2 regions of the Delftia sp. RIT313 genome follow, and region 2 is predicted to be linked to the other one. Evidence: riboswitches for the same ligand, from Rfam matches in the RefSeq annotation. Region 2 holds a riboswitch; the other holds the start of a gene.

Region 1 (4,619 bases), on a different contig from region 2:
GCCTGGGCGGCGCTGCTGTCGGTACTGTGCTTCGACTTTTTCTTCGTGCCTCCGCGCGGATCCTTCCATGTCAACGACACGCAGTACCTGTTCACCTTCGTGCTGATGCTGGGCGTGGCCCTGGTCTGCGGCCAGCTCATGGCGCGGCTGCGCCACGAGGCGCGCGTGGCGGCCGAGCGCGAGCGGCGCGCGGGCGCCCTGGCGCGGCTGGCGCGCGACCTGTCGGGTGCGCTCACGCAGGAGCAGGTGGTGGAGATTGCGCTGCGCACGGTCTCGGGCGTGTTCGACGCCCAGGCCGGGCTGCTGCTGCCCGATGCCGACGAGCGCCTGCGGCCCGCGGGCGGTGGCCCCTGCCCCATGGACGACAGCATTGCGCGCTGGGCCATGGACCATGGCCAGCAGGCCGGCCAGGGCACGGACACGCTGCCGGCCGCACCGGCCCGCTATGTGCCGCTGGCGGCACCCGTGCGCATGCGCGGCGTGCTGGTGCTGCAGCTGCGTGCGCCGCAGCGCCTGGAGGTGCCCGAGGAGCAGCGCCTGCTGGAGGCCTGTGCCAGCCAGGTGGCGCTGGCGCTGGAGCGCCAGCACTTCGTGGCCGTGGCCCAGCAGACCCAGATCGCCATGGAGGGCGAGCGCATGCGCAACACCCTGCTGTCGGCCGTCTCGCACGACCTGCGCACCCCGCTGACCACCATCCTGGGCGCGGCCGAGGCCGCGCAGCGCCATGTGCCGCCGGGCGGCGCGGCCGACATGCTGGAGCAGGTCCGCATCCAGGCGCAGGCCATGCAGCGCCTGGTGGAGAACCTGCTGGACATGGCGCGCCTGCAGCAAGGCGGCGTGCACCTGCAGCGCGAATGGCTGCCGCTGGACGAAGTGGTGGGCAGCGCGCTGCGCCAGATGCGCGCGCGCCTGGGCCAGCATCCCGTGAGCACCGACGTGCCCGCCAGCCTGCCGCTGCTGCAGCTCGATGCCCTGCTCATGGAGCGCGTGCTGGTCAACCTGCTGGACAACGCCGCCAAGTACACGCCGGCCGGCACACCGCTGGCCATCAGTGCGCGCGTGCAGGATGGCGAACTGCTGCTGTCCGTGCGCGATGGCGGGCCGGGCCTGCCATCCCACCTGCCGGTGGAGACGCTGTTCGAGCCCTTCACGCGCGGCACGGCCGAGTCCACCGTCTCGGGCATCGGCCTGGGCCTGGCGCTGGTGCGCAGCATTGTCGAGGCGCATGGCGGGCGCATCGAGGCTGCCGCCGCACGGCCCGGCCCGGGCACCATCTTCACGCTGCGCTTTCCCGTGCCCGAGCAGCCTGCGCTGGATTAGAGTCCCGCCATGCACGAAAGCACCCCATGAGCACGCCCGCCAACCGCATCCTGATGATCGAGGACGACCCCGGCATCCGCCGCTTCGTGCGCCTGGTGCTGGAAGACGAAGGCTGGCAGGTCTTCGAGGCCGACAGCGCGCGCCGCGGCCTGATCGAGGCCGCCAGCCGCCAGCCCGACCTGGTCATCCTCGACCTGGGCCTGCCGGACGCCGATGGCAAGCAGGTCCTGACCGAGCTGCGCGGGTGGTCCTCCGTGCCCGTGCTCGTGCTCTCCGCGCGCGAGCGTGAGGACGAGAAGGTGGCCGCATTGGATGCCGGCGCCGACGACTACCTGGTCAAGCCCTTCGGCGTGCCCGAGCTGCTGGCCCGGCTGCGCGTGATGCTGCGCCGCCGCCAGCAGCTGGGCGCCGCCGGTGGGGCGGGCGGCACCGCCGCGTCCAGCAAGGTGCACTTCGGCCCGGTGCAGGTGGACCTGGCCACGCATGAGGTGCGGCGCGCGGGGCAGCCGGTGCACCTCACGCCCATCGAATTCCGCCTGCTGGCGGCCCTGATCGCCGCCCAGGGCCGTGTGATGACCCACCGCCAGCTGCTGCTGCAGGTCTGGGGCCCCGAGTACCTGAGCCGCGCCCACTACCTGCGCGTGCACATGGCCAATCTGCGCCAGAAGATCGAGGACGAGCCGGCCCAGCCGCGCCACCTGGTGACCGAGCTGCAGGTGGGCTACCGGCTTGTGGGGCTGGGCGGTGAGGCATCCCCGGGATCGGTATAATCGGCGCCTCTCCGAGGAGCGTTGCAGCGGCCCCCACACATCAGGCGTGGTCGCGAGGCTCGGAGTCATACCTGCAACGACGCTCGCCCACGCTTTCTGTGCGGTGAGCTTTTTTTCGTCTCCCGCAGAACGTGGTTTTTCATTCATCTTTTGGAGAAAACCATGAACGCTGCTGTTCGTCCCGTTTCCGCCGACACGGCCATCGCTGACATTTCCCTCGCTGCCTGGGGCCGCAAGGAAATCCTGATCGCCGAAACCGAAATGCCCGGCCTGATGGCCACGCGCGAGGAATTCGCCGCTGCCCAGCCCCTCAAGGGCGCGCGCATCACCGGCTCGCTGCACATGACCATCCAGACGGCCGTGCTGATCGAGACGCTCAAGGCCCTGGGCGCCGAAGTGCGCTGGGCGTCGTGCAACATCTTCTCGACGCAGGACCACGCTGCTGCCGCCATCGCGGAAACCGGCACGCCTGTGTTCGCCATCAAGGGCGAATCGCTGGCCGACTACTGGGACTACACCCACCGCATCTTTGAATTCGGCGCCGCCGGCACCGAAGGCGAAGGCCCCAACATGATCCTGGACGACGGCGGCGACGCCACCATGCTGCTGCACCTGGGCATGCGCGCCGAAAAGGACCTGTCCGTGCTGGACAACCCCGCCTCCGAAGAAGAGAAGATCGCCTTCGCCGCCATCCGCGCCAAGCTGGCCCAGGACCCCACCTGGTACACGCGCAAGAGCGCCCACATCATCGGCGTGACCGAAGAGACCACGACCGGCGTGCACCGCCTCAACGAGATGTCGGCCAAGGGCACGCTGAAGTTCCGTGCCATCAACGTCAACGACTCCGTCACCAAGAGCAAGTTCGACAACCTCTACGGCTGCCGTGAATCGCTGGTGGACGGCATCAAGCGCGCCACCGACGTGATGATCGCCGGCAAGGTTGCCGTGGTGGCCGGCTACGGCGACGTGGGCAAGGGCTGCGCCCAGGCGCTGCGCGCGCTGTCGGCCCAGGTCTGGGTCACCGAGATCGATCCCATCAACGCCCTGCAGGCGGCCATGGAAGGCTACAAGGTCGTGACCATGGAGTGGGCAGCCGACAAGGCCGACATCTTCGTGACCACCACCGGCAACCGCGACATCATCCGCCACGAGCACATGGTGGCCATGAAGAACGAAGCCATCGTCTGCAACATCGGCCACTTCGACAACGAGATCGACGTCGCCTCCATCGAGCAGTACCAGTGGGAAGAGATCAAGCCCCAGGTGGACCACATCACCTTCCCTGACGGCAAGAAGATCATCCTGCTGGCCAAGGGCCGCCTGGTGAACCTGGGTTGCGCCACCGGCCACCCCAGCTTCGTGATGAGCGCCTCGTTCGCCAACCAGACCATCGCCCAGATCGAGCTGTTCACCAAGCCCGACGCCTACGAGGTCGGCAAGGTCTACGTGCTGCCCAAGATCCTGGACGAGAAGGTTGCCCGCCTGCACCTGAAGAAGGTCGGCGCCATGCTGACCGAACTGACGGACGGCCAGGCCGCCTACATCGGCGTGAGCAAGCAGGGTCCCTACAAGCCCGAAACTTATCGCTACTAAGCACCCCCTGAGGCGCTGACGCGCCTTCCCCCTCTCTATCCGCTTCGCGGAGGAGGGGGACGACGCCCTCGCTGCGGGGCGGCCCTTGCTTGGCGTCCCTGAGTTGGGTCGCGCCGGTTTCGGGCATTAGTCAACTGAGATTTCCTGGAGCGACGCTATGCGCGCAGATGTATTTTTGGTGGAAGCCGGCCATGCGGCCACGCGCTCGCAGGCGCAGCGGCTGATTGCGGGTGGCGTGCAATGGCGCATGACGCCGCTGACGCCTTGGAAGAAGGTTGCCAAGAACGGCGACGAGATTCCTGCGGGTGCCGAGCTGCAGTTGCTGGACGGGGCCGAGGCCCGGTTCATCTCGCGCGGCGGGCTGAAGCTGGAAGGCGCGCTGGCGGCCACCAAGCTGTCGGTGCAGGGCCTGCGCTGCCTGGACGTGGGCCAGAGCACGGGCGGTTTCACTGACTGCCTGCTGCAGGAGGGCGCCGCCCAGGTCATCGGCGTGGACGTGGGCCATGGCCAGTTGCATGACCGGCTGCGCTCGGATGTGCGTGTGATCTGCGTCGAGGGTGTCAATGCCCGCGCGGTGACGGCCGAGGGCCTGCAGGAGTCCTGCGAGGAAGTGCTGTCCGAACGCTGGGAAGAAGATCCCGACGACAACGACACCCAGCCCGTGGCGCCCTATGCCTGGATGCGCAACGGCGGTCTGGTCGATGAAGACTACGACGACAGCGACGACGCCAAGGAAAAAGAGATCGAGGCCTTCAAGGCCGAGCGCGCGGCCAAGGGCAAGGCCCGGGAAGAAGGCACGGTGGCCACGCAGCGCCGCCGCCGCGCCGAGTTTGCCGACGTGGACATCACGCCGCAGTTCGACTTCGTCACGGGCGATCTGTCCTTCATCTCGCTGACCCTGGTGCTGCCGGCCGTCACGCGCCTGCTCAAGCCGCA
Region 2 (4,619 bases):
CGAACTTCACGTCCAGCTGGCGCAGCCTGGTGCGCTCGTTGACGGCGTTGGCCACGATGTTGCCCAGCGTCACCAGCTGCACCTGGCCCGTCAGATAGCTTTGCGCGGTGGCGTTGTTGTCCTCGTAGCGCTTGATGGTGGCCGAGGCCGGCGCCACCTGCGTGAGGGCCAGGTCCTCGGTGGAGCCGCGCGTCACGCCCACGGTCTTGCCGGCCAGGTCGGCAGGGGCCTTGATGCTCACGTCCTTGGGGCCGTAGACGCTCTTGGGGAAGGGCGCATAGGCCTGGGTGAAGTCGATCACCTTGGCGCGCTCGGCGTTCTTGCCCAGGCTGGAGATGACGATGTCGGCCTTGCCCGTGGTCAGGAAGGGGATGCGGTTGGTGCTGGTCACGGGCACCAGCTCCACCTTCACGCCCAGCTCCTGGGCCACCAGGGCCGCCATGTCGATGTCATAGCCCTGCAGCTTCAGGTCGGTGCCCAGCGAGCCGAAGGGCGGGAAGTCCTGCGGAATCGCCACGCGCAGCACGCCGGCCTTCTGGATGTTGGCCAGCATGTCGGCATGGGCTGCGCCGCCCAGGCCGGCAGCGGCCAGGGTGGCGGCCGCCAGGGCGGTGCGGATGAATGCGCGGCGGGGTGTCAGGGAGGAAGTCATGCGAAAGCTCCTTCGGGAGGGGGGATGAGGCGAAAGGAAAGCGGGTCAGGGTCGGGCGCAGATGTATCGGGCGCCGTCGCGTCGGGCGCCGCCGCGTCGTCCGGTGTGTCGAGATCGATGCCGCTGCGCCTTGCGGCCGACAGCAGGTGGGCGCGCATGGCGCCCGCGGCACCCGGCGCATCGCCCGCGCAGACGGCCTGCACGATGGCGTCGTGCTCGCGCACCGGCTGGTCGTCGGCGCCGCTCCAGGCAAACGGCAGGCGCAGGCTGTGGCTGATGGCCAGCTCCAGCTGGCGCGCCATGGCCACCAGGCCCGGGTTGCCCGACAGCTGGGCCAGCAGCAGGTGGAACTGCAGATCGGCGTCGGCGGCGGCCAGCAGGTCGCTGCGGGCGAGGGCGTGGGCCAGCTGGGACTGGGTCCATTGCAGCTGGCGCAGGCCGCTGTCGTCGGCGCGCACGGCCGCCAGCGCGGCCCAGCCCGGCTCCAGCACCAGGCGCAGCTCGATCAGCTGGCGCGGCGACAGCGTGCCCAGCGCCGGGGTGGCATAGGCGCGGTGCATGCGTGCACGGCCGCTGTGCGGGCCGTTGATGCGCACGCCCTTGCCCGGCTGGATCTCGACCAGGCCCAGGGCCTCCAGCATAGACAGCGCCTCGCGCAGCGAAGCGCGGCTGATGCCCAGCTGCCGGGCCAGCTCGCGCTGCGGCGGCAGCTGGCTGCCGCCGGGATAGTGGCCGCTCAAGATGTGCTGCTGCAGCGTCTGGGCCATCGAGATCGGAATGCTTTGCATGGGCTGGCGCGGGTGGAGGGTTTTGGCCTGACTGGTCAGACCACGTAACCAGCAGATAGCGAATTGCGTGCCAGATTCAAAAAAAGGAGCGTTGTCCTCAGGTGCTGCAAAGAATCCGGGGCGATGGGGTATCGACAATCCGCCCCGAAGGCGGCGCCGGCGGCCCGCGCTGCCGCGCTTTGGTGCAGTGCCGCATGGCTTTGTGCAGGCCTGCCCCGAATGCGGGCGTAAAACCCGCACTGCAGGCCGCCGCCAGCCGCCGTAGAATCCCGGGCTTTGGCCCGAGGAGCGTTGCAGCGCGGCACCCGCCCATCCGTACACCGGATCGCGTGCCGCGTCAGGCTTGGGCCAGGTGCAGGTTCCCGGCCGGACCGCGCCCACGGTGCCAACGACGCTCACCTGTTGCCATGCCGTTTTTGCAGGTGAGCTTGATGTCGTCCTCTTTCACTCCCCCTCCCATGCGTCTGTCGGGCCTGGAGCCTGTCTCCATCGGTGAGGGCACGCTGTTCGTCAACGTGGGCGAGCGCACCAACGTCACGGGCTCCAAGGCCTTTGCGCGCATGATCCTCAACGAGCAGTACGAGGAAGCGCTGTCCGTGGCACGCCAGCAGGTGGAAAACGGCGCCCAGGTGATCGACGTGAACATGGACGAGGCCATGCTGGACAGCAAGGCCGCCATGGTGCGCTTCCTGAACCTCATCGCCTCCGAGCCCGACATCGCCAAGGTGCCGGTCATGGTGGACAGCTCCAAGTGGGAGGTCATCGAGGCCGGCCTGCGCTGCCTGCAGGGCAAGGGCATCGTCAACTCCATCTCCATGAAGGAAGGCCTGGATGAATTCAAGCGCCAGGCCCGGCTGATCAGGCGCTACGGCGCGGCCGCCGTGGTCATGGCCTTCGACGAGAAGGGCCAGGCCGACACCTACCAGCGCAAGATCGAGATCTGCGAGCGCGCCTACCGCATCCTGGTGGACGAGGTGGGCTTCCCGCCCGAGGACATCGTCTTCGACCCCAACATCTTCGCCGTGGCCACCGGCATCGAGGAGCACGACAACTACGCCGTGGACTTCATCGAGGCCGTGCGCTGGATCAAGAAGAATCTGCCCGGCGCCAAGGTCTCGGGCGGCGTCTCCAACGTGAGCTTCAGCTTCCGCGGCAACGACCCCGTGCGCGAGGCCATCCACACCGTGTTCCTGTACCACGCCATCTCGGCGGGCATGGACATGGGCATCGTCAACGCCGGCATGGTCGGCGTCTATGACGACCTGGAGCCCCAGCTGCGCGAGCGCGTGGAAGACGTGGTGCTCAACCGCCGCCCTGACGCTGCCGAACGCCTGCTGGAGATTGCCGACGCCGCCAAGGGCGCCGCCAAGGACGACAGCAAGAAGCTCGAATGGCGCGGCACGCCCGAGAACCCGAAGACCGTGGGCGAGCGCCTGTCGCACGCCCTGGTGCACGGCATCACCGACTTCATCGTCGCCGACACCGAAGAGGCCTACCAGCAGATCGTGGTGCAGGGCGGCGGCCGCCCGCTGCACGTGATCGAAGGCCCGCTGATGGACGGCATGAACATCGTGGGCGACCTGTTCGGCGCCGGCAAGATGTTCCTGCCCCAGGTGGTCAAGTCGGCGCGCGTGATGAAGCAGGCCGTGGCCCACCTCGTGCCCTACATCGAAGAGGAAAAGCGCCAGCAGGAGGCGGCGGGCCTGGACGTGTCCAGCAAGGGCAAGATCGTCATCGCCACCGTCAAGGGCGATGTGCACGACATCGGCAAGAACATCGTCACCGTGGTCCTGCAGTGCAACAACTTCGAGGTCATCAACATGGGCGTGATGGTGCCCTGCCATGAGATCCTGGCCCGGGCCAAGGCCGAGGGCGCGGACATCATCGGCCTGTCGGGCCTGATCACGCCCAGCCTCGAAGAGATGCAATACGTCGCCGGCGAGATGCACAAGGACGACTACTTCCGCATCAAGAAGATTCCGCTGCTGATCGGCGGCGCCACCTGCTCGCGCGTGCACACCGCCGTCAAGATCGCCCCTAAGTACGAAGGCCCCGTGGTCTACGTGCCCGATGCCTCGCGCAGCGTCAGCGTGGCCCAGAGCCTGCTGGGCGAGAACAAGGGCAACTACCTGGCCGAGATCCAGGCCGACTACGACAAGGTCCGCACCCAGCACGCCAACAAGAAGAAGACGCCGCTGTGGCCTCTGGCAAAGGCCCGCGCCAACGCCACGCCCGTGGACTTTTCCCAGGCTCCCGTGGCGCCGCGCGCCCTGGGCCGGCGCGTGTTCCGCAACTTCGACCTGGCCGAGATCGCCGAATACATCGACTGGGGCCCGTTCTTCCAGACCTGGGACCTGGCCGGCCCCTATCCGGCCATCCTCGACGACGAGATCGTCGGCGTCGAGGCGCGCAAGGTGCTGGCTGACGGCCAGGCCATGCTCAAGAAGATCATCGAAGGCCGCTGGCTGCAGGCCAACGGCGCCATCGGCCTGTTCCCTGCCAACCGCGTGGGCGATGACATCGAGTTCTACGCCGATGAGTCCCGCAGCCAGGTGCTGATGACCTGGTACGGCATGCGCCAGCAGACCGAAAAGCAGATGGTGGAAGGTCCGGATGGCCAGCCCTTGATGCGCCCCAGCCGCTGCCTGTCCGACTTCGTGGCCACCAAGGAATCGGGCATCCAGGACTACGCGGGCCTGTTCGCCGTCACGGCCGGCATCGGCGCCGAGAAAAAGGACAAGGAGTTCCAGGACGCGCTGGACGACTACTCCGGCATCATGTTCAAGGCCCTGGCCGACCGCCTGGCCGAGGCCTTCGCCGAATGCCTGCACCAGCGCGTGCGCAAGGACCTGTGGGGCTATGCGCCCGATGAGGACCTCAGCAACGAAGCGCTGATCAAGGAACAGTACAAGGGCGTGCGCCCCGCGCCCGGCTACCCGGCCTGCCCCGACCACAGCGCCAAGACCGACCTGTTCGCCGTGCTCAAGGCCGACGAGATCGGCATGAGCCTGACCGAAAGCCTTGCCATGAACCCGGCCTCCAGCGTCAGCGGCTTCTACATCGGCCACCCCGACGCCGTCTACTTCAACGTCGGCGAGATCGGCGAGGACCAGCTCGCCGACATGGCCGCGCGCCGGGGCATGGACATTGAGGAGCTGCGCCGGTTGCTGGCGCCGAAT

Evidence for each region. Region 2 has a riboswitch for S-adenosylhomocysteine ahead of metH (methionine synthase). Riboswitches for the same ligand answer to the same signal wherever they lie in the genome.
Region 1: it holds a riboswitch for S-adenosylhomocysteine, as region 2 does, so the genes downstream of both, ahcY (adenosylhomocysteinase) here and metH (methionine synthase) in region 2, are expected to answer to the same signal.

Annotation. Positions count from the first base shown of each region.
Region 1 is NZ_JFYT01000029.1:19,220-23,838, reverse strand. It holds gene BW39_RS04700 (sensor histidine kinase) at 1-1,320, shown strand, start outside; gene BW39_RS04695 (response regulator) at 1,347-2,090, shown strand; S-adenosyl-L-homocysteine riboswitch at 2,098-2,182, shown strand; gene ahcY (adenosylhomocysteinase) at 2,253-3,683, shown strand; gene BW39_RS04685 (TlyA family RNA methyltransferase) at 3,841-4,619, shown strand, end outside.
Region 2 is NZ_JFYT01000057.1:70,745-75,363, reverse strand. It holds gene BW39_RS17075 (transporter substrate-binding domain-containing protein) at 1-652, opposite strand, end outside; gene BW39_RS17070 (FadR/GntR family transcriptional regulator) at 649-1,440, opposite strand; S-adenosyl-L-homocysteine riboswitch at 1,718-1,844, shown strand; gene metH (methionine synthase) at 1,899-4,619, shown strand, end outside.